Regions from separate parts of the Mesorhizobium sp. Root695 genome, predicted to be linked through region 3. Evidence: riboswitches for the same ligand, from Rfam matches in the RefSeq annotation. Region 3 holds a riboswitch; each other region holds the start of a gene.
The links. A riboswitch is a leader RNA that binds a small molecule or an ion and turns the genes downstream of it on or off. The one in region 3 is predicted to bind cobalamin.
Positions count from the first base shown of each region.

Region 1: it holds a riboswitch for cobalamin, as region 3 does, so the genes downstream of both, ASD99_RS05285 (DUF1636 family protein) here and ASD99_RS01880 (aromatic ring-hydroxylating oxygenase subunit alpha) in region 3, are expected to answer to the same signal.
Region 2: it holds a riboswitch for cobalamin, as region 3 does, so the genes downstream of both, ASD99_RS15110 (DUF1636 family protein) here and ASD99_RS01880 (aromatic ring-hydroxylating oxygenase subunit alpha) in region 3, are expected to answer to the same signal.

Region 1 is NZ_LMHO01000003.1:236,323-243,181, forward strand. It holds gene cobN (cobaltochelatase subunit CobN) at 1-1,649, opposite strand, end outside; gene cobW (cobalamin biosynthesis protein CobW) at 1,668-2,720, opposite strand; gene ASD99_RS05285 (DUF1636 family protein) at 2,723-3,151, opposite strand; cobalamin riboswitch at 3,190-3,395, opposite strand; gene ASD99_RS05290 (winged helix-turn-helix domain-containing protein) at 3,425-4,624, opposite strand; gene ASD99_RS05295 (NADH-quinone oxidoreductase subunit A) at 4,956-5,321, shown strand; gene ASD99_RS05300 (NuoB/complex I 20 kDa subunit family protein) at 5,312-5,893, shown strand; gene ASD99_RS05305 (NADH-quinone oxidoreductase subunit C) at 5,898-6,503, shown strand; gene ASD99_RS05310 (NADH-quinone oxidoreductase subunit D) at 6,513-6,859, shown strand, end outside.
Region 2 is NZ_LMHO01000013.1:5,234-12,092, forward strand. It holds gene ASD99_RS15095 (D-arabinono-1,4-lactone oxidase) at 1-340, shown strand, start outside; gene ASD99_RS15100 (DSD1 family PLP-dependent enzyme) at 337-1,482, shown strand; gene ASD99_RS15105 (AraC family transcriptional regulator) at 1,487-2,320, opposite strand; cobalamin riboswitch at 2,601-2,807, shown strand; gene ASD99_RS15110 (DUF1636 family protein) at 2,936-3,304, shown strand; gene ASD99_RS15115 (ABC transporter ATP-binding protein) at 3,301-4,089, shown strand; gene ASD99_RS15120 (ABC transporter substrate-binding protein) at 4,140-5,087, shown strand; gene ASD99_RS15125 (FecCD family ABC transporter permease) at 5,117-6,103, shown strand; gene ASD99_RS15130 (phosphatidate cytidylyltransferase) at 6,138-6,859, opposite strand, start outside.
Region 3 is NZ_LMHO01000001.1:373,144-380,002, forward strand. It holds gene ASD99_RS01855 (glycosyltransferase family 2 protein) at 1-280, opposite strand, end outside; gene ASD99_RS01860 (glycosyltransferase family 2 protein) at 265-1,017, opposite strand; gene ASD99_RS01865 (hypothetical protein) at 1,014-2,063, opposite strand; gene ASD99_RS01870 (PqqD family peptide modification chaperone) at 2,108-2,536, opposite strand; gene ASD99_RS01875 (hybrid-cluster NAD(P)-dependent oxidoreductase) at 2,657-3,757, opposite strand; gene ASD99_RS01880 (aromatic ring-hydroxylating oxygenase subunit alpha) at 3,829-5,076, opposite strand; cobalamin riboswitch at 5,189-5,391, opposite strand; gene ASD99_RS01885 (DUF680 domain-containing protein) at 5,904-6,104, shown strand; gene ASD99_RS01890 (DUF680 domain-containing protein) at 6,176-6,376, shown strand; gene ASD99_RS01895 (DUF680 domain-containing protein) at 6,447-6,683, shown strand; partial or broken gene ASD99_RS01900 (ABC transporter ATP-binding protein) at 6,740-6,859, opposite strand, start outside.

The DNA.
Region 1 (6,859 bases), on a different contig from region 3:
GCATGGCGCGGCGGCAGTGTCGGGTCGTGGTAATCGGCGCGGCGGTCGGCGGAGCGGCCGCGGTCTGGGGCCAGCGCGACGGTGATGTTTCCGAAGGTCGCGGCGCGGAAGGGGAAAGCGCTCTTACCCTCCCCCTTGTGGGGAGGGTGGCCCGCAGGGCCGGGTGGGGGTGGTGCGCCGCTACCCCCACCCCGGTTCGCGCCATCCGCTTCGCGAATGTCGCGAACCGACCCTCCCCACAAGGGGGAGGGTGAAGTATCGGCCGCTCCCCATGCAGCTTCGACTGCAGCAACAGCCTCAATCGGCAGGCCCTTTGAGAAGTCCCGATAGTCGTCCAGCCCCAGCCCATCATTGCCGCGCTCCAGCAGCCCCAGCAACGCCCGCGGCGTCTCCGGTATCCCTTCAACTCCATAGCCCTGTTCGCTCAGATCATGCAGCATCGCCAGCACGCTGGACGGCACATCGAGGCCGACGGCGTAGCCGGTTCGGCCGGGCGCGCTCGGATAATCCGGGATCAGGATGGCGAGCTTGCGCTGGGCGCGGGGCGTCTCCCGTAGTCGGATGAAGGCCGCGACGCGGTCAGCAACTTGCGCCACACGATCCGCTTCCGGCCGGTTGGCGAAGGCGCGGTGGCCAAGCGCCGGATCGACATCGCTCTCGCCCTTGAAGGAAATGGCGCCGGCCAAGATGCGGCCGTCGAGTTCGGGCAGCACGACATGCATGGCAAGGTCGGCGGGCGCCAGGCCGCGCTGGTTGTTCTCCCAGATGTCGCGGCGGGTGGTGGCGACAATGACCTGGAAGACGGGCACGCGGGCGCGGTCGAACAGGGTTTCAACGCCGGGCTCGGCGCCGGACGCGAAAGCGGTCGCGGTGATGATGGCCGCGGGTTTCAGCGCGGCCAGTGCTGTTTCCACGAACGCCAGCGATGCCGGGTCCTTCAGGCTGGAGACGAAAATGGGGACCGGGTTGATGCCGCGCTGGCGGAGCGCCTCAAACAGGGCATCGATGGGCGCGACATCAGCGGCGAGCAGCATCGATCGGTAGAACAGGATCGGCACGACCTTTCCCTCCCCCTCGAGGGGCAGGGGGACGACGCCGCGGCCGGGTTCGTAGTAGCCAACTTTTGGCACAGTGACCGGCTCTGCAGCAACCGCATCCTGTCCCGCCAACCCCGCCAACTTCTGCACCAGCGCGCTCATATTCGCCGGGCCGCCCTCGCGGAAATAATCGAGCAGGCCGTCCAACTCCTCGCGCGGCAGCGTCGAGGCTTCGATCAGGCGCAGATCCTCATCTCGGCATTCGCCGGGCAGCAGCGCCAGTTTTATGCCGCGTTCGCGGGCGGTCGAGGCAAGCTGGTCGCAGCCGTAGCGCCACCAGTCGTAGCCGCCGAGGATGCGCACGAGGATGATCTTGGCGTGGCGGGCGACGCTGTCGACCCAGAGGTCGACGGACATGGGATGGCGCAGGTCGCGCAGCGCGGCCAGCCGCATCGAGGGCAGGCGTTCGGCGTCGGCCTTCCAGGCCGCCGCCAATCCGGCGAGATCGCTGTCGGTGAAGGACAGCGCCACGATATCCGCCGGCGTCTGCCGCAGATCGACCGGCTCGGCGAGGTCGTCGAGCGAGGCGGATGTCGTGGTTAGGATGTGCATCGCGACCCGTGTCCGAAATCAGCCGGCAAGGATACGCTCGATCGCCGGGCGGTTCAGCCCCTTCAGCCCGATTACGACGAGGCGCGAGCGGCGGTCATCCTCGGCGGTCCAGGCGCGGTCATAGTAATGATTGACGCGCGGCCCGACCGCCTGCAGCAAGAGCCGCATCGGCTTGCCGCCGACCTCGACGAAGCCTTTCACGCGCAACACGTTCTCTTCTTCGGCGACGGTGGCGACGCGTTTCGCCAGATCATCGGGATTGGCGATCGAGGCAATGTCGACGATGAAGGTGTCGAAGTCGTCATGCTCATGGTCGAAGGCGCCGTCATGATGGGACTTGCGGTTCTCGATGTCGTCTTCGACCGCCAGACCGAGCCCGAGCAGCACCGAGGGATCGACCTTGCCATGCGATGTCGGCACGATCTTCACCGCGCGGGCGGAGTGTTCGTTGATGATGGCGTTGGCGCGGTCGGTGCCGGCGGCGTCCATCAAATCGCTTTTCGACAGGATAATCAGGTCGGCGCAGGCGATCTGGTCCTCGAACACTTCTTCCACCGGGTCGTCGTGGTCGAGCGTCTCATCCTGGGCGCGCTGCGCCTGCAAGGCATCCATGTCGTTGGCGACGCGACCCTCGGCCAATGCCGGCCCGTCGACCACGGCGATGACGCCGTCGACGGTCACCCGGCTTTTCACGCTCGGCCACTGGAAAGCCTGGACCAACGGCTTGGGCAGCGCGAGGCCCGAGGTCTCGATCAGGATGTGGTCGACCCTCGGCGTCAGCGCGAGGATCTGGTCGAGCGCCGGAACGAAATCGTCGGCGACGGTGCAGCAGATACAGCCATTGGCCAGTTCGACGATGTTTTCCTCCGGACAGGTGTCGATGCCGCATCCCTTGAGGATCTCGCCATCGATGCCGATGTCGCCAAATTCGTTGACGATGATGGCAATGCGCTTGCCGCCGGCGTTTTCCAGGAGATGGCGGACCAGCGTCGTCTTGCCGGCGCCGAGGAAGCCGGTGACAACGGTGCAGGGAACGCGGGAGAGGTTGGCGGACGAATCTGGAGCGGTCATGGTCAGTCCTTCAACAGGTTGAGGGGAGGGATGCGGGCAACGAGGCCGCGCTTCAGGCTATCGGGACGGCCGCGCCACGGGATCAGGCCGTCCGTCGAGGTGGCGAAGAGTTTGGCTCCGGTGACGAGGTCGGCACCGCTGGTCGCGGTCAAGTCGCCGAAGACATAGCTCCAGCAGCCATCGCGCAGGATCGCGGCGCTGAGGCGCCGTTTGCAATTGCCAAGGCATTCAACGCTGCGGATGCGAATATTTTCGCCGGATGCGGCGCGGCGGGTGTCATCCGCCAACGATTCGCCGGCGCGGGGATGGGCGTCGGAGCCGGTTTCATCGCGGCAGGAAGCGCAGACGATGACGGTGACGCCGGCCAAGGCATCATCATTGCCGGACGAAACATCCGCTGTGCCAGCCGAAAAACTGCTGTCGTGGTCCAAAAATCGGGCTCCTTGCCCGGAAACCCGCCGGGCGATCGGATTCTACAGTCGCAGACGGCAGGTCTCCTGGCTCGCGGGTCATCGCCTTGGTAGCCGCCTTCCCGGGAACCTCCCAGTGGCTTTCGGCCTTGGCTCTTCGCTTACAGTTGCGGGGACAGCCGCGGATTTGGGACAGATATCCCGCACCGCATTCCCTCTTGGCTCCTCTCGTTGAAGAGAAGAGACCGTCTGGAACGGATTTAGGCTTTTGCGGGCAGCGGTGTCAACGCGAGCTTACGACGCTGTCAGGTCGGCCAGCGCCGGACCCAAGTCACCGGCGGACGTCACTTCGATGCGTTCGAGGCCCAGCCAGCCCTGCATCTGCTTCAATTCCTCGAAGAGCTGAGCAGCGGTTTCGGCTGGTGCGCCGGGCTCGGCATAGGCCGCATGGACGCGCAGCACGCTCGCAGGCCGATCGGCCTTGAGGTCGACGCGCGCCACGATCCTGTCGCCGAGCAGGAACGGCAGGACATAATAGCCGTATTGCCGCTTGTCGGCTGGCGTGTAGATCTCGATGCGGTAGTGGAAATCGAACAGGCGCTCGGTGCGCGAACGTTCGAAGACGACCGGGTCGAACGGCGCCAGCAAGGCGCGGGCTTCGATCTTTCGGGGCAAACGGGCGTCTTTATGAAGATAGGCCGGCTTGTCCCAGCCTTCGACGCGCACCGGCAGCAGCTCGCCGGTTTCAACCAGTTCCTCCAGCCGGCCTTTCATATCGGCCGGGGACAGGCGGAAATAATCGCGCAAATCGCCTGATGTCGCCACGCCATGGGCGCGGGCGGAAATGCGCAGCAATTCGCGGTGCGCGTCCTCAGGCGTTGGCACCGGCAGGTCAAGGATCGCCTGCGGCAGCACGCGTTCGGGCAGGTCATAGAAACGCTCGAAGCCGCGGCGGTGCGCCGTGGTGATGCGCCCAGCCCAGAACAGCCATTCGAAGGCATGCTTGGCGTGGCTCCAGCCCCACCATCCGCCCGAGCCTTTCTGGCCTTCCAGCGCGGAAGCGGCGATCGGGCCGCGCTCGGCGACCTGGCGGTAGATCTCTTCGATATAGGCGGCGTGCTCGCGGCCCCATTTGGCGAGGCCCAGATACATCTCGTCGCCGCGCTCGGCGCGTTGCATGCGCCAGCGCATCAGCGGGTAGGTCTCGACCGGCAGGAAGGAGGCCTCGTGCGCCCAATATTCGAACACCGTGCGCTTGCGCGTCACGGCCGCGTTGTCGAGCAGAGTGAGCGGGTAGGGGCCCAGGCGCGAATAGAGTGGCATATAATGAGCGCGCACCACCGCGCTGACGGAATCGATCTGCAACAGGCCGGTGCGGGAGAGCGTGCGGGCAAAATGCCTTCGGTCAGGCGTGCCGGTCGGGCGGGGATCGAGGAACCCCTGGGCGGCGAGCGCAATGCGCCGGGCCATGGGGAGCGAGATCTTTTCCTTCATGCAGGCATCACTTTGAAGTGTTTTGACCGAGGGTCGGATGGGTGATTCCGGGCCATGCTAGCAGGGTTTTGGCGGCAAGCATGTCAGGAGAGAAAAGTGGAGTAGAAAGCGAAGGAAATCAAACAGGAGCGGATCGGACCAGTTTCCCCGGATATGCCGTCCAGGTCAGTGTTTTGAACAAGGTTTGACTTGCTTCACTGGAAGTGCTGCGCTAACCCTCGCCGCGTTGCAGCATAGGCCCTTAAAACGGTTCAGCGGTTAAACTGTCACGCTTCCGCATTAGGGTCCGGTGCTGTAATCAAAGTGGATTGGCGCCAACGGAAAGCCGAGCATGAACGCACTTCTAAGCTCATACCTGCCCATCGTCCTGTTCATAGGCGTGGCGTTGGTTGTCGGCCTGGCGCTGCTGGCCGCGCCCTTCCTGGTGGCTTACCGCAATCCCGATCCTGAAAAGCTTTCCGCCTACGAGTGCGGTTTCAACTCGTTCGACGACGCCCGCATGAAATTCGACATCCGCTTCTACCTGGTGTCGATCCTGTTCATCATCTTCGACCTGGAAGTGGCCTTCCTGTTTCCTTGGGCGGTGTCGTTCTCGAAGATCGGCATGCTCGGCTTCTGGTCGATGATGGTCTTTTTGGCGGTGCTGACCATCGGCTTTGCCTATGAATGGAAAAAAGGAGCGCTGGAATGGGATTGAACGACAGTTCCGGCACGCTCGTCGCGCCGAAGCCCAAGGGTTTGATCGATCCCAACACCGGCAGGCCGGTGGGGGCGGACGATCCGTTCTTCCTCGAGATCAACAATGAGCTCGCCGACAAGGGTTTTCTCGTCACCTCGACGGAAGCGCTGATCACCTGGGCGCGCAGCGGCTCGCTGATGTTCATGACCTTTGGCCTCGCCTGCTGCGCGGTGGAGATGATCCATACCTCGATGCCGCGCTATGACTCGGAGAGGTTCGGTGTCGCGCCGCGCGCGTCGCCGCGCCAGTCCGACATCATGATCGTTGCCGGCACGCTGACCAACAAGATGGCGCCGGCGCTGCGCAAGGTCTACGACCAGATGCCGGAGCCGCGCTACGTCATCTCGATGGGCTCATGCGCCAATGGCGGCGGCTACTACCACTATTCCTATTCGGTGGTGCGCGGCTGCGACCGCATCGTGCCGGTCGACATCTATGTGCCCGGCTGTCCGCCGAGCGCCGAAGCGCTGCTCTACGGCATTCTTCTCTTGCAGAAGAAAATCCGCCGCACCGGCACGATCGAACGGTAAATCCATGACCGCATCCCTGAGCGAACTGTCGACCTATCTCGGCGAGAAGCTGACCGGCCGTGTGAACGACGCTGATATCGCCTATGGCGAACTCACGGTTCATGTCGAGCCGCGCGATCTGGTCGAGGTCATGACCTTCCTGCGCGACGATGCGCGCTGCCAGTTCATCTCGGTCATCGACGTCTGTGGCGCCGACTATCCGTCGCGGGCCAAGCGTTTCGACGTCGTCTACCACCTCCTGTCGCCGAAGCAGAATGTGCGCATCCGCATCAAGGTGCAGGCCGATGAAGAGACGATGGTGCCGTCGATCACCGGCGTGTTCCCCGGTGCCGACTGGTTCGAACGTGAGACCTACGATCTCTATGGCGTGCTGTTCTCGGGCCATCCCGATCTGCGCCGCCTGCTGACCGACTATGGTTTCGAAGGCCATCCGCTGCGCAAGGACTTCCCGCTGACCGGCTTTGTCGAGGTGCGTTACGACGACGAGGCCAAGCGCGTCATCTACGAGCCCGTGGAATTGAAGCAGGAATTCCGCAATTTCGATTTTCTTTCCCCATGGGAAGGCACCGACTACGTGCTGCCGGGGGACGAAAAAGCCAAGACGAATTGAGGCGCCAGAATGGCTGAAACCTCCGTCCGCAACTTCAACATCAATTTCGGCCCGCAACACCCTGCGGCGCACGGTGTTTTGCGCCTCGTGCTGGAGCTGGACGGCGAGGTTGTCGATCGCGTCGATCCACATATCGGGCTTTTGCATCGCGGCACGGAAAAGCTGATCGAGGCCAAGACCTATCTGCAGGCGATCCCCTATCTCGACCGGCTCGATTATTGCGCGCCGATGAACCAGGAACACGCCTTCGCGCTGGCTGCCGAGCGGTTGCTCGGCATCGACGTGCCTAAGCGCGGCCAGCTGATCCGCGTGCTTTACTGCGAAATCGGCCGCATCATGTCGCATATCCTCAATGT
Region 2 (6,859 bases), on a different contig from region 3:
GACCGAGAAGCGTTTTCCCGAGGTCTATTTCCCGATGGAGGTGCGCTCGGTCGCACCGGATCAATTCTGGCTCTCGCCCTTCTACAACAGGCTAACCTGCTCGATCGCCATCCACCATGACGCGGCGAACGATCCGCTGCCGTTCATGCGGGCGGCCGAGCCGATCTTCCGCAGGTATGGCGGCAGGCCGCATTGGGGCAAGATGCACAGCCTGAAAGCGGCGGATCTGAAAAAGCTCTACCCGCGCTGGGACGACGCCATGGCGGTGCGCCGCGACATCGATCCGGAAAACCGCTTCGTCTCGCCCTACATGGCCGACCTGTTCGGCATCGAGACATGAACGCCTATTTTTCCACCCTGTCGGATGCGCTGAAGGAAGCCGGCATCTTCCAGCCCTGCCTGCTGCTCGATCGCGACCGGCTGGACAGCAACATCGCTCTGGTGAAGGGGAGACTGGATCCCGGCCTTGCCGTGCGGCTGGTCGACAAATCACTCGCCTGTCTGCCGCTGCTTGCGCATATCGGCAAGGCGCTTGGCACCAATCACGTCATGACCTTCCATCCGCCGATCAGCGAGGCGGTGCTGAAGACGTTTCCGGATGCCGATCTTCTGTATGGCAAGCCGATACCGGTCGACGCGGCAAGGGCGGCGCTGGTGAAAGCCGACGCCGACTGGTCGCGTGTCTGCTGGCTGATCGACAGCGAGGAGAGACTGGCGGAGTACGGCGCGCTCGCTGCCGAACTCGACATCGAACTGCGCATTGCTTTCGAGATCGACGTCGGGCTGCATCGCGGCGGGTTTGCTGATCCCGAAACCTTGTCGAGGGCATTGAGCGCGCTCCATGCTCACAAATGGCTGCATTGCGAAGGGGTCATGGCCTACGAGGCGCATGCGCCGCTCATTCCTGGTCTGTTCGGCGGGCCGACGAAAGCCCTGGCAAAGGCGTCGGCGCAGGCCACGGCGTTCGTCGCTTGTCTCGGGGCCGACCAGCGCCGCATCCTGAACATCGGCGGCAGCAAGACCGCGCTGCTTCATCATGGCGGTGTCGCCAATGAAGTGTCGATGGGATCGGCCTTCGTGCTGCCCAGCGACTTCGATACATCAGGTCTCGAAGGCTTCCAGCCGGCGGCCTTTATCGCGACGCCGATGCTGAAAGTGGTCGAGCCAATGCTGCCCGGCCCGCCGGCTGTCACCCGCGCGCTGCAGGCGATCGGCCGGTTTCCCCGCAAGGGCTGCTACCTCTATGGCGGCAAGTGGATGGCCGAGCCGGTGTTCCCCCAAGGCATGACGACGAACGGCTTGCTCGGCCTGTCCTCCAACCAGCAATTCATGGGCTTGCCGGCCGATGCGCCCGCAAGGCCAGGCGACTACGCCTTCTTGCGCCCGACGCAGAGCGAGGCCGTGCTGCAGCAATTCGGATCGATCGCGGTGTTTGCCGGCGGAAAGGTCACTGATCGCTGGCCGGCGCTGCCGATGGCGTGATCGTCTACCCCTTCACCGGTATCCAGATTTCCAGCCCGCCATTGCCGCTGCGCGGGTCGAATTCGGGACCGTAGCGTTCGAATTCCGGCGCATCTGAAATCTCATGGCCGGAGGCCGGCAGCCATTTGTTCCAGATGGTGTTTACCGTCCGGCGGATGGTCGAGATGTGTTCGCGGTGGGCGAAGACCGCATATTTCTGTGCCGGCACGCGCACCCGGCTGAATTCCTTGGGCAGGTCGGAAAAGTCCGACACTTCGACGCCGGCAATGTAGTCGAAATTGCCGGCATCGTCGCCGTTGACGCAGACGCCATAGGCAACGTCGCCTGTCTCGCCCGGAATGTTGCCGATATAGGGGCCGAAGCGCTGCCATTGCATCGGAATGGCTGCGCTGGTTTCGCAGCTGTAGCGTTCGCCGAGACCGGCGATGAGGAACGGCCGGCTGGTCTCGAAACGCGGCGGTTCGAGGTTGGCAAGAAAGGACTGGTCCATCAGGATCGGCTCCACGAGGTCGAGCTTGTCGAGTGTGCCTTGCGCGCGCACCAGTTCCGGCGTGGTGCCGAACTGATCGCGGAAGGCACGGGTGAACGCCTCATGCGAGTTGTAGCCGGCATCGAGCGCGACGCTGAGGATATCGGGCGCTCCGCCGGCCAGCTTGCGCGCCGCCTCGGTCAAGCGGCGCGAGCGCATGTAGCCCATCACCGAGCGACCGGTTGCAGCCCCGAAAGCCCGCGTCACATGAAAACGCGACACGCCGCTGCTTTGCGCGACATCGTCGAGCGAGATCGCCTCCGGCAGATGGCTCTCGACGAACCACAGCGCTTTCTCGGTCGGGTTCATGGGGCTCCTTTTAAAATGGCTCGATTCACACGTGGCAGGATCATGGTGATGTTTCCCGATGAGGTCAGTTTGATCGAAATTGCGCTCCGCGCAAAACCGAAACGATAGGCCATCGCCTTTGCGTGGAAAGGGGTTGACAGAGTCGGGTCATATTCATAGCAATATGTTATTACATAACAATCAAAGGTGTTGCTTGTTTCCGTCCAGCCATCGATCATACCCATTGCCGGCTTGGCAAACTCAACCCGCAGAAATGCGTTGCGATGCGTTTGGGGGAAATCTACTGTGATTTCGTGATGGTCCCCGAGTCAAAAGGCGAGGGGTGAAAAGGGAACACGGTGAGATCCCAGGGGTCGAGGCCGTGGCTGCCCCCGCAACTGTAAGCGGCGAGCAAAATCCGCGAATGCCACTGGCCGGCAAGGCTGGGAAGGCAGGATGGCGCAACGACCCGCGAGCCAGGAGACCTGCCATCAGCATGAGTTGACCGGACGGGGTGTGCCGGGAGGAAACGCGAATCTCGGTCTTGTCGGCCGGTTCGCCAGCTTCCTTCCGTCGCCAGTTTTGGAAAGTGACGGAAAGTTGGACGGCTCCATCGATCCCATCCATCGCATCATCGTGTGCACGCTTTGCCGTGACCATGTGACCGGCGTCAGGTCCGGGAACGACCTTTGTACCGATTTGCGCTCCCGACTTTCGGCCCAACATGAACCAGCCGTGGCGAGCGGCGTCGCGGTCGAAGGCGTGGCCTGCATGGCGGGCTGCTCGCGGCCGCTGACGGTCGCCTTCCAGGCGCAAGGCAAGGCTGCCTATCTCTTCGGCTCCATCGACGCGCGAGCCGATGTCGGCGACCTCGTGCGATTCGCCAAACTCTACGCCTCGCTGGCCGACGGCTCGTGCAGTTCCGGTCAGCGCCCGGCGGGATTGGCCGGCAAGACGCTTGCCCGCATCCCCGGTTCGGGCAATCCGGCGGGCAGCAGCCGATGACTGTAGCGCTTCTCGAAGCACGTGACCTCTGCGCCATGGCGAATGGGCGGGATCTGGTCCAGGCGGTCAGCCTGTCGGTGGCCGCTGGCGACCGCCTCGCCATCATTGGCCCCAACGGCGCCGGCAAGACGACGCTGCTGCGCATGCTGTCGGGCATGTTACGGCCAAGTTCCGGCGAGGTGAAGCTAGCCGGGCGTCGGCTGGACAGGATTTCCGCTGCCGAGCGGGCACTGCACATCGCCGTGGTCGGCCAGACCGACCAGCCCGATCCACGGCTGGCGGTGATCGACTATGTCGAGCTTGGCCGCGTCCCGCACGCCGGGCTGCGGCGCAGGAGCGAGGAACGCGACATTGTCGTCGATGCGCTGCGCCGGACCGGCCTGCTGCCGCTGCTTGGGCGCACCATAGGCTCATTGTCGGGCGGCGAGCGCCAGCGCGCCCAACTGGCGCGCGCCATCGCCCAGCAGCCAAAGATCCTGTTCCTCGACGAGCCGACCAACCATCTCGACCCGCGCGCCCGCGGCGAACTGCTCGAACTCGTGGCCGGCTTCAGCATGACCGTGATCGCGGTGCTGCACGATCTGGCCCTGGTCGCGCCGTTCGCCACCAGGGTGGCGGTGATGAACCAGGCCCGTCTGCAAGCGCTGGCCGCGCCGCGCGAAGCGCTGACCCAACAATTGATCCGCGAGATTTTCGGCATCGATGTTCTGCGTCTGCGCCATCCGACCGAAGACCGCGAACTGACGGTGTTCGAAGTTCCAAACCGTGGCTCGCCGCCATCCTGATTGAAACCGTTCCGTATTCGACCCAATCCCATTCACATAGGAGCAAATTCTTGAAACGCCTAGCCTTTTCGCTTGCCTTCTCGCTGCTGACCCCCACGGCCTTCGCCTTCCCGGTCACGGTCGACAGTTGCGGCAAGCCGCTGACGTTTGACGCACCGCCGAAGCGCGCCGTCATCCATGATCTCAACATGGCCGAGATGGCCTTCGCGCTGAAACTGCAGCCATCGATCGTCGGCCTGACCGGCATCACCGGATGGTACAAGATCGGTCCCGAATTCAAGGCCGAGCAGGGCTCGATCCCGGAATTGGCGCCGAAATACCCGACGCTCGAAAACCTCGTCGCGGTCGAGCCCGATTTCTTCTTCGCCGGCTGGTATTACGGCATGAAGCCGGGCGGCGAGGTGACACCCGACACGCTTGCCCCGCACGGCATCAAGACGCTGGCGCTGACGGAAAGCTGCGTCCATCTCGACAAGAACCACCCCGCCGCCTCGATGGACCTGCTCTATGGCGATGTCGAAAAGCTGGGCAAGATCTTCGGCAAGGAGGCCGAGGCCGAAAAGCTCGTTTCGGGCTGGAAGACGCAACTCGCCGACATCACCGCCAAGGTCGGCGACCGTAAGGGAACGCGGGTGTTCCTCTATGATTCCGGCGAGGACAAGCCGTTTACCGCAGGCAAGTTCGCCATCCCCAGCGCCATGATATCAGCCGCCGGCGGCGACAACATCATGGCCGACATGGACACCAGCTGGGGCAACACGGACTGGGAAACGGTGGCGTCGCGCAATCCACAATTCCTCATCCTGCTCGATTACCAGGATGGTGGCGGCTACAAGAAGCTGCTCGATTTCCTGAAGGCGCATCCGGCCATGAAGGAGACGGACGCGGTCAAGAACGAGCGCTTCGTCGCCCTTCGCTATGCCGAACTGACGCCCGGACCGGCCAACATCGAAGCGATCGACAAGATCGCCAAGGCCATGCATCCGGAAGCGTTCTAACCTTGCGGCACAGGACATTCGCACTGGCCATGCTGGTGGGAGCGGCGGTGATCACCGCTCTCGCTCTGCTGTCGATCGCCTATGGCTCGACGCTGATCCCGTTGACCGATGTCGTTGCCGCGCTTGGCCGTGCAATTGGGCTGGAAGGGCACGACGTGTCCGGGCCGGTTGGCAAGATCGTCGTCGACCTGCGGCTGCCGCGCACGATCCTGGCCATCTGCGTCGGCGCCGGGCTGGGCGTCGTCGGTGCGCTGCTGCAGACGGTGACCCGCAACGACCTTGCCGACCCGTTCCTGTTCGGCCTGTCGTCGGGAGCCGCCGCGGGTGCCGTTTCCGTCATCACCGTCTTCGGCGACAGTTTCGGCATCTGGACGTTGCCGGTCGCGGCCTTCACCGGCGGCATACTGGCTGCCGGTGTCGTCCTGCTGCTGGTCGCGCGGGTGAGGGGGCAAGGCCCGGAGCGGCTGATCCTTGCCGGCCTTGCCGTGTCGTTCATGTTCACCGCCTTGACCAACTATCTGGTCTTTGCCGGCGACCAGCGCGCCGCCCACTCCGTGCTGTTCTGGACGATGGGCGGCCTTGGCCTGGCGCGCTGGGACAATATCTGGTTGGGCGCGCTGGGGGCGGGCACCATCCTGGCTTACGCGCTATGGAACCACCGCCGGCTCGATGCTTTCCTGGCCGGCGAAAACGCCGCCGAAAGCCTTGGTGTGCCGGTGGCGCGGATGCGCAGGATGACGTTTATCGTCGCCGCCTTCTCGACGGCGATCCTTGTCTCTGTCGCCGGCGTCATCGGCTTCGTCGGACTGATGATCCCGCATCTGTCGCGGCCGCTGGCGGGTCCCTTGCATCTGCGCCTGGTTGCCAGTTGTGCCGTCTTCGGCGCGGTGCTTCTGCTGGCAAGCGATCTTCTGGCCCGAACGCTGCTGCCGCCGCAGGAACTGCCGATCGGCATCATCACCAGCTCGGTTGGCGCGTTCTTCGTCGTCACCATGCTCATCCGCAACCGGCTGTGATCGCGGTGGGCAACACTTCGCTAGTTCGGAGCTCTCAGACCGTCCAGAAATAGCGCACGATGTGAAAGAAGACCGGGGCAGCGAAGACCAGGCTGTCGGTGCGGTCCATCATGCCGCCATGGCCTTCGATCAGATGGCCCCAGTCCTTGACACCCTGGTCGCGCTTGATGGCCGAGGCGACCAGCCCGCCGAGAAATCCCATCGAGCAGGCGACGAAGGCCACGGCCGCTGCCTGCAGCGGTGAAAAGGGTGTCACGAACGACAACAGCGCGCCGAGCAGGCTCGCCGACACCAGTCCGCCGATCAGGCCTTCCCAGGTTTTCGACGGCGAGACGTTCGGCGAAAACCGGTGTTTTCCAAACAGCTTGCCGAAGATGTATTGCAGGACGTCGCTGCCTTGCACGACGATAATCAGGAAGGCGATCAGCAACAGGGTGCGGCCTTCGAAGCCTGGCACATTGAGGGTCAGCAGCGCCGGAACATGGCTGACGCAATAGACCGAGATCATCACCGCCCATTGCTGCGCGGCGATCCGCTCGAGGAAGCGTTCGGTGTCGCCATGCAGCGCCGTGATGGCCGGCATCAGCAGGAAGCAGTAGACCGGAATGAAGATGACGAAGAGCCCGTACCAGGCGGTCCACACCAACCAGTATTGAAACGGTATGATGATGCCGAACATGCCAAGCAGCACCCAATGGTCGCTGCGGCGCGTATGCGTCAGCGTCACGAATTCGCGCAGCGCGGCGAAGGAGATCA
Region 3 (6,859 bases):
CGTCGGCATCGAGCGTCGCGACGAACGGAGTCGAGAGTGCGGCAAAACCCTTGGTTGTGGCGCTTCCGGGCCCCGCATTCTCTTGCCGCAGCACCGTTACCGGCAGGTTCATCGCGTCGATCACGGCAGCCGTATCGTCGGTCGAACCGTCATCGACCACGACGATAGCCTCCGCCTTTACCGTCTGGGCCAGAACGGAGTTCAGGGCCGCGCCTATGGTGGCGGCCGCGTTCAAAGCCGGAATGACGACGCCGTAGCCTGCCATTACGGGAATCGCCACTGCGCGAGATCCTTGACGTCGAAGATTCCCTCCACTGGGCGCAAGCTGGGGTCGGCCCTGCGACGCTTCATCGACTTGTGAATGGCGCGCATGAACTCGCGAAAGGGCACATCGGCTTCCTTGGTCATGTTGCCGGGATGACGCCGGTAATAGAGAGCCACCGTATCGGGCATAACGTATTTTGCTTGGCTCTCAAAGATACGCAACAGATAGTCGGTGTCCTCGGCCTGTTTGAAATCCTCGTCGAAGCCACCGGTGCGCTCGATGAGGTCTCGCGCAAAGATTCCGGCTGACAGGTGGATCCCTCGGACGGTGATGGAGTGGCTGTCGGCGGCTGGTTCCAGCGTCTCGCCATCTATCTTGTCCACCAGCGTCATGCGCGAATAGGTCAGGTCGAGGCCGGGATCCTCTTCGAAGCAGGCGAGATCCGCCGTGAAGCGCCCCATCGGGGAGATGTCGTCCGAATCGAGAAACGACACCAGGCGCGTCTGCGGTAGCAACTGTTTCAGCCCGGCATTGCGCGCCTTGGTGACGCCCATGTTGGATTGCCGGAACAGGCGGATGCAGGGGGTCTCGCGCATCATCGAGCGCACGGCCTCCACTGAGCCGTCGGTCGAGCCGTCATCGATGACGATAATGTCGAGATCGGCGGCATCACGCTGCCGCACGAGCGAGCGCAATGCAGAAACCACATAGCGCTCGCGATTGTAGACAGGCATTATCACGCTCAGTTTCACGAAGCGCCCCGCGCGAGAAAGTCCGCAATCGTGCCGGCTATCTCCTGTGGCTGCGTTCCCAGCGACAGACGGTAGCATGGCAGCAGGCGGGTCAGGTCGCTGAAGAAGCGAAAGCCGCTTTCCCGCTCGCCCGGCATCTGCGCTATCCCGGACGGCGCCAAGGCAATCATGGCATCCCTGCGCGATACCGGCATGATCGAACTTGCCCCGCCCCCGCCGATATGTGGCACCACCAGCGCAACGATGTCCAGAGTTGCAGGCACCGGCTGAGGCGCAATATCGGCAATGTGAAAAGTATGTTTGCCTTGCCAGTTGAGCGGACCATGGGCCGGCAGCCGGTGCGTGAGTCCAAGCCGAGAAAACCCTTGGGGATCCTGCTTGAGCGTCGAAAACAGCGGGCTGGCACTCACGCCGTTGGCGAGATCGATCAGCACATAATCGTCGCCGACGCTGTCCAGCCCATTGAGGAGGCCGGCAGCGACGGTCCCGGATTTCCCAGCGCCGCCCGCGCCGGCCAGCAGAACGCCCTTGCCATTGGCGCCGAGCGTGCCGGCATGGGCAAGGCGCATGCCGCGCGCCGCATACTCCCAGTGCAGGAAGGCCCGCAGCGGCGCTCCCGGCTCCCACGGTGGAAAGGCGTCAGTCGAGGCCATCAATTGCACGCCAACGCGACGTTGCGGATCGTAGAACTGCCAGAAGTCGAGATCGTGAAAATGGTGGCCACGCAACCCGGTCTCGGCGAGCCGCTTGGCAAAGCCGTGCTCGGTGAAATGCGCGTCGCCCCACTTGGCCGGCTCGGGGATGCCGGGGATGCCTGGATGAACAATGAAAATGCGGCAACTGGACGTTTCAGGTTGATCGTCCCTGGTCTCGACCAAAGCATGGCCGAGTGCATCCGCCAGCACGCCGGGGCCGAGATGCGCGGTAAGCTCCAGCCGGGGCAGGCGGATCTTGCGCACGACTGGATTGTACGCGGCCGCGCGTTCAGCGGCGGCGATGAGATGCCGGGCGTAATCCGGCAAGGTTTCGAGAGTGACGCGCGACATGGCCAAGTCCAGCGCCCTTCTATCGCGGTGCAACCGGCGGCTCGTCAGGATGCCTGTTTGACCGCCGGCCAGCCAACCGGCTCCTCGACTTCATGGATAGGATCCACGATGATCAGGTCGGCGAGGTCGTCGTGGACATTCACGGTGAGCGGCTCGCTCGTGGCGGCAAGCTCGGCAAGCAATTCGTCAGGCAGCGGCTGCGGCGGCGCATCCAGGCCAACCAGCAGCCCCAGCTCGAGCAATTGCGATACGAAGCCTTCGAGTTCAGCCGGGCCAATCGTCGAGGCGCCAGCGGTCAGCCCGATCAGAGCCTGGGCATCGACGCCGGACGATAGCGCCTGCCAGATCCTGCTGCCCGAATCGGAAAATCCGAAGTACTTCCCGCTCGAAAGATCGAGCACGACGGCTTCGCCGTCGAAGGATTCAAAGACAATGTCCTTGCTCGAAATCGCGTATACATCGGTATGACGCATTGCTCTTGACCCCCATAGCTGCGCGAGCAATCGTCGGTCGGCGCGGTCGCTCAGCTCATAAGGCCTGTAAACACTCGATTCTTTCTTGGCAAGCCAACGCGCGCGGCGGCTCCAAGCGGATCACGCCTCGATTTCGAGCGCCGAAAGCGGTTTTGAGCAACAGGCGAGGATAAAACCGTCGTCGATTTCGTGATCGAGGATACCACCATTGTGGCTCATCTCGACGTTGCCCGCGACCTTCCTCACCTTGCAGGTGCCGCACAGGCCGAACTCGCATGCGGCGGGAATCCGCACGCCCGAGGCCCGTGCCGTCTGCAGCACCGTCTGGCCGGCGACGCATTCGGCGTCGACATCCGAAAGCGCGAAACGGATCGGCGTCGCGGCTTCGGCGACAATGGCGGCACCGTTTTCAGCCGGCGACGCGAATGGCGCCGGGATTTCTTCCACGACAGGCGCCGCAAAGCTCTCCTGATGATATTTCGTCATGTCGAAGCCGGCTGAGTCCAGCATGCCGCGCACGGCGCGCATGAAGGGATCGGGGCCGCAGCAGAAGATTTCGCGCTCGCGGAAATCGGGCGCCAGCAGTGGCAGCCGGATCGCGTCGATGCGGCCCATATGGCCGAACCAGCCCTCGCGGCTCGACCGCTCCTCGATCATGAAGCCGAGCGACAGGCCGGGCATACGGCTGCCGAGCAGTTCGAGTTCCTTGCGGAAAATGATCTCTTCCGGGCGGCGTGCGCAGTTGACGAAGCCGACATCGGTCCATGGCGCGCAGTCATTCAGCCAGCGCAGCATCGACATCATCGGTGTCACGCCGGAGCCTGCCGAAATGAACAGATACTTGGCCGCCGGGTGGCTGTGCAGCGAAAAATCACCGGTCGGCCCATAGGCCTTGACGTGCGACCCGGGCGTCAGATGATCGAACATCCAGCGCGTGCCGATGCTGCCGGCCTGCGCCTTCACTGTCACCGCGATCGAGAACGGCCGCGATGGCGAGGACGACAGCGTGTAGGTGCGCATCAGCGGCCCGTCGGCGGTCGGCAGTTCCAGCGTCACGAACTGGCCGGGCTTGTAGCGGAACCAGGTCTGGTTGTCGGAGCGGAAGGTGAAGGTCTTAACGTCAGGCGCTTCGTCGCTGACGCCGATCACTTCCAGCACCTGCAGCCTGTCGTTCCACGGCGTCATCTGGTCGAGATGGCGATAGAGGCCAAGATCCGTCATCGCATTCATCCTCTTGTCCCTTTTGTTTTGTGCATGTCCCAAAACCGCTGCGCACTTTTGGGCGACATGCGCTAGGCGACGCTGCGCAGGGTCGGCCGCTCGCCTTCGGCAAGGCGCGGACCGATGAACGACGCGTACCATTCGACGAACTGGATCACGCCACCCTCATGCAGCTCCGAATAGGGGCCGGGCTCATAGGCGGGCGACAGGATGCCGAAGGCGTTTTCCTCGACGATGCGGCGGTCCTGGTCGTTGGTCTCGGTCCAGACATGGGTGAGGTCTTCGATGGTGTAATCGATGCCCTCGACCGCATCCTTGTGCACCAGCCATTTGGTCGTCACCGCCGTTTCCGTGGCGCTGATCGGCAGCACCCGGAACGTCACCGCGTGGTCGATGAGGATGTGGTTCCAGGTCGTCGGATAGTGATAGTGCATCAAGGTGCCGATCCGGTCGGCGGAGACGGTGTCGGAAAGGTTCTTCTTGACCGCCAGCTTGCCGGTCATGGTGTAGCTGACGGCATCGCGCAGCAGTGGCGCGCGGGTGGCGCGATACTGTCCGGCCGGATCGATGCGGAATTTGCTCGGCAGGCCGGCGGCCTCGCATTTGGCCCAATGCGCGACCATCTCGGGGTCGCTATCGGCGCCGTTGACGCCGGTCACGGTCGGCGCCTCGGGGAAGGTCTTGCACAGTTCGGGATGATTGGCGGCGCAGTGGTAGCACTCGCGGTTGTTTTCCCAGACCAGCTTCCAGTTGCCTTTCTCGATGATCGTGCTCTCGAAGGCGATCTTTGCTTCGCGCAACCGGTGCGGCAAAAGATAAGGTTCGATCATCGCCCGCATCGGCGCGAAATCCGCCGGCTCCTTGGCCAGGCAGATGAAGATGTAGCCGCCGACGTTTTCGCAGGCGACCGGCTTCAGGCCGAACTGGCTCTTGTCGAAACCGTCGGCCATCTGGCGGGCAAACAGCAGGCGGCCGTCGAGCTCATAGGTCCATTGGTGATAGGGGCAGACGAGCTTTGCCGCCGTACCCTTCTCGGTGTTGCAGACGCGGCTGCCGCGATGCCGGCAGGAATTGTGGAAGGCGTTGATCTTGCCTTGCTGGTCGCGGACAAGAACGACCGGATAGTCGCCGATCTGCACTGTGATGTAGCTGCCCGGCTTCGGAAGCTCGCAATCGTGGCCGATGAACAGCCAGTCGCGATACCAGATCAGCTCCATGTCGAGCTTGAAGTAGTCTGGATCGGTGTAGAACGGCTGCTCTAGCGAAAAGCCTTGCCTGCGGCTGTTTAAGAGCCTCAGCATGTCGTTGCGAATATCCATGTCCTGTCCTCGCTTTAAGGACTGAACTGGTGGTGACGGAGGAAGGATTGGACGCAGGCCGGCGATGCGTCGGACATGCACGATCCACCTCTTGACCGCCCACCGCGATCAGTCGAGTCTAGAAATCTTGGGCTGGTTTCCGGGCTCTGGAGTTGTCCTTGCGGACCATCGCGACACCTTCCCAGGCAGTTGCCCAGTGGTCTCCCGTTGCGACTTGAACTCCACCACCGTTGCGGGGGCAGCGCCGGATTCTGACCGGCTTCCCAATTCTCCGCCCCGTCGTCACGAAGTGGCACCTGAGATGGTATGATCTAACCACGATCGCGGACGCGTCATCGGCATGAAAACGACATCGTATCCATGCGGCGCGACACGCACGCGAAACGCCCCGGTTGGCGATTGCCGCGCTGAAATCCTATCTCCGCGGCGGCCTTCCCATCTGCAATCTCCTCGAAACCGACCCCTGACCGAGGTCAAAAAGGGTTAACAGTTTCGAAAAGTGACTATTAGCGGTCACTAAAATCGAACCGAACGGTTCGTTTCTGTTGACGGTGCGTGCAGGACGGTGTGAACGCTGGGCCTACGAAACAGTTGGTGATATGACTGGCGGCTTTGGCTAACATATTGATAAATATATGGAAAAAGTATTGTGTAGAAGCCCTTGGCGCAATTTCAAGTGGCGGATTCATGGTCCACACGGAACAACTTCGTGATTGGAAAAGGCAGACCGGTCCTACCACATCGGGGCTGTCCGAACGACGCGATTTCCTCCCAAGACACGCCGCTATACGGACGGGAAAAATACTAAAAATACTGGAGTACATAAAATGAAAAAGATCATTCTCACTGCCGCCGCCCTTCTGGCCATTTCCGGCAGCGCCTTCGCTAATGGTAGCGACCACTATGGTTCGAACGCCCCGGCAGCCACTGCTGTCGACAGCTCGTACACCGCTTCGGTCAAGAAGTCGGAACCGGCTGCTCAGACGCCTGCCCAGGGTAGCGACCGTAACCTCTTCGGCAACCACTAACAGCCGAATCACCAGTTGACGGGGGGTATGCCTGCCGTCCTGGCGAAATCCAGAAATTCAGGAGACTTGAAATGAAGAAGATCATTCTTGCTACCGCAGCCGTTCTGGCCATTTCCGGCAGCGCCTTCGCCGCTAGCGACAACTATGGTTCGAACGGCGCCAATCAGCCTGCCGCGGCGGTCGACCAGTCGTACACGGCTTCCACCAAGACATCCGAACCGGTTGCCCAGACGGCCGCTCAGGGCAGCGATCGCAACCTCTTCGGTCGCTAACAACCAATTTCCCAGTTGACGGCGGGTATGCCTGCCGTCCTGGCGAAATCTAGAAATTCAGGAGACTAAAATGAACAAGATCCTTATTGCTGCCGCCGCCGTTCTGGCCATCACCGGCAGTGCCTTCGCCGGTAGCGACAACTTTGGCTCCAACGGCGCCAACCAGCCTGCCGTCACTTCGGTTGACACCGCGCACACGAGCTCGATCCGCAACAGCGGTGGCCTCGTCGAGAAGCTGCTCAATTCGTCGGGCGACGTACAGAAGTCCGCCCCTCAGGGCAGCGACCGGAACCTCTTCGGCCGCTAACAGCCGAAGCTGATCTTCAAAAGAAGAGCGGCGGGCCAAGCCCGCCGCTCTTTTTTGGCCGCCTTTGCTTCCGGCTTTTGCAGCGCAAAGGAATGCCCATCCGTATCGAAGATATGCAGGTCCTCGCCATTGGCGCTCAGCCGCAATGTCGAGCCGCGCTTGACCTCGACATTGCC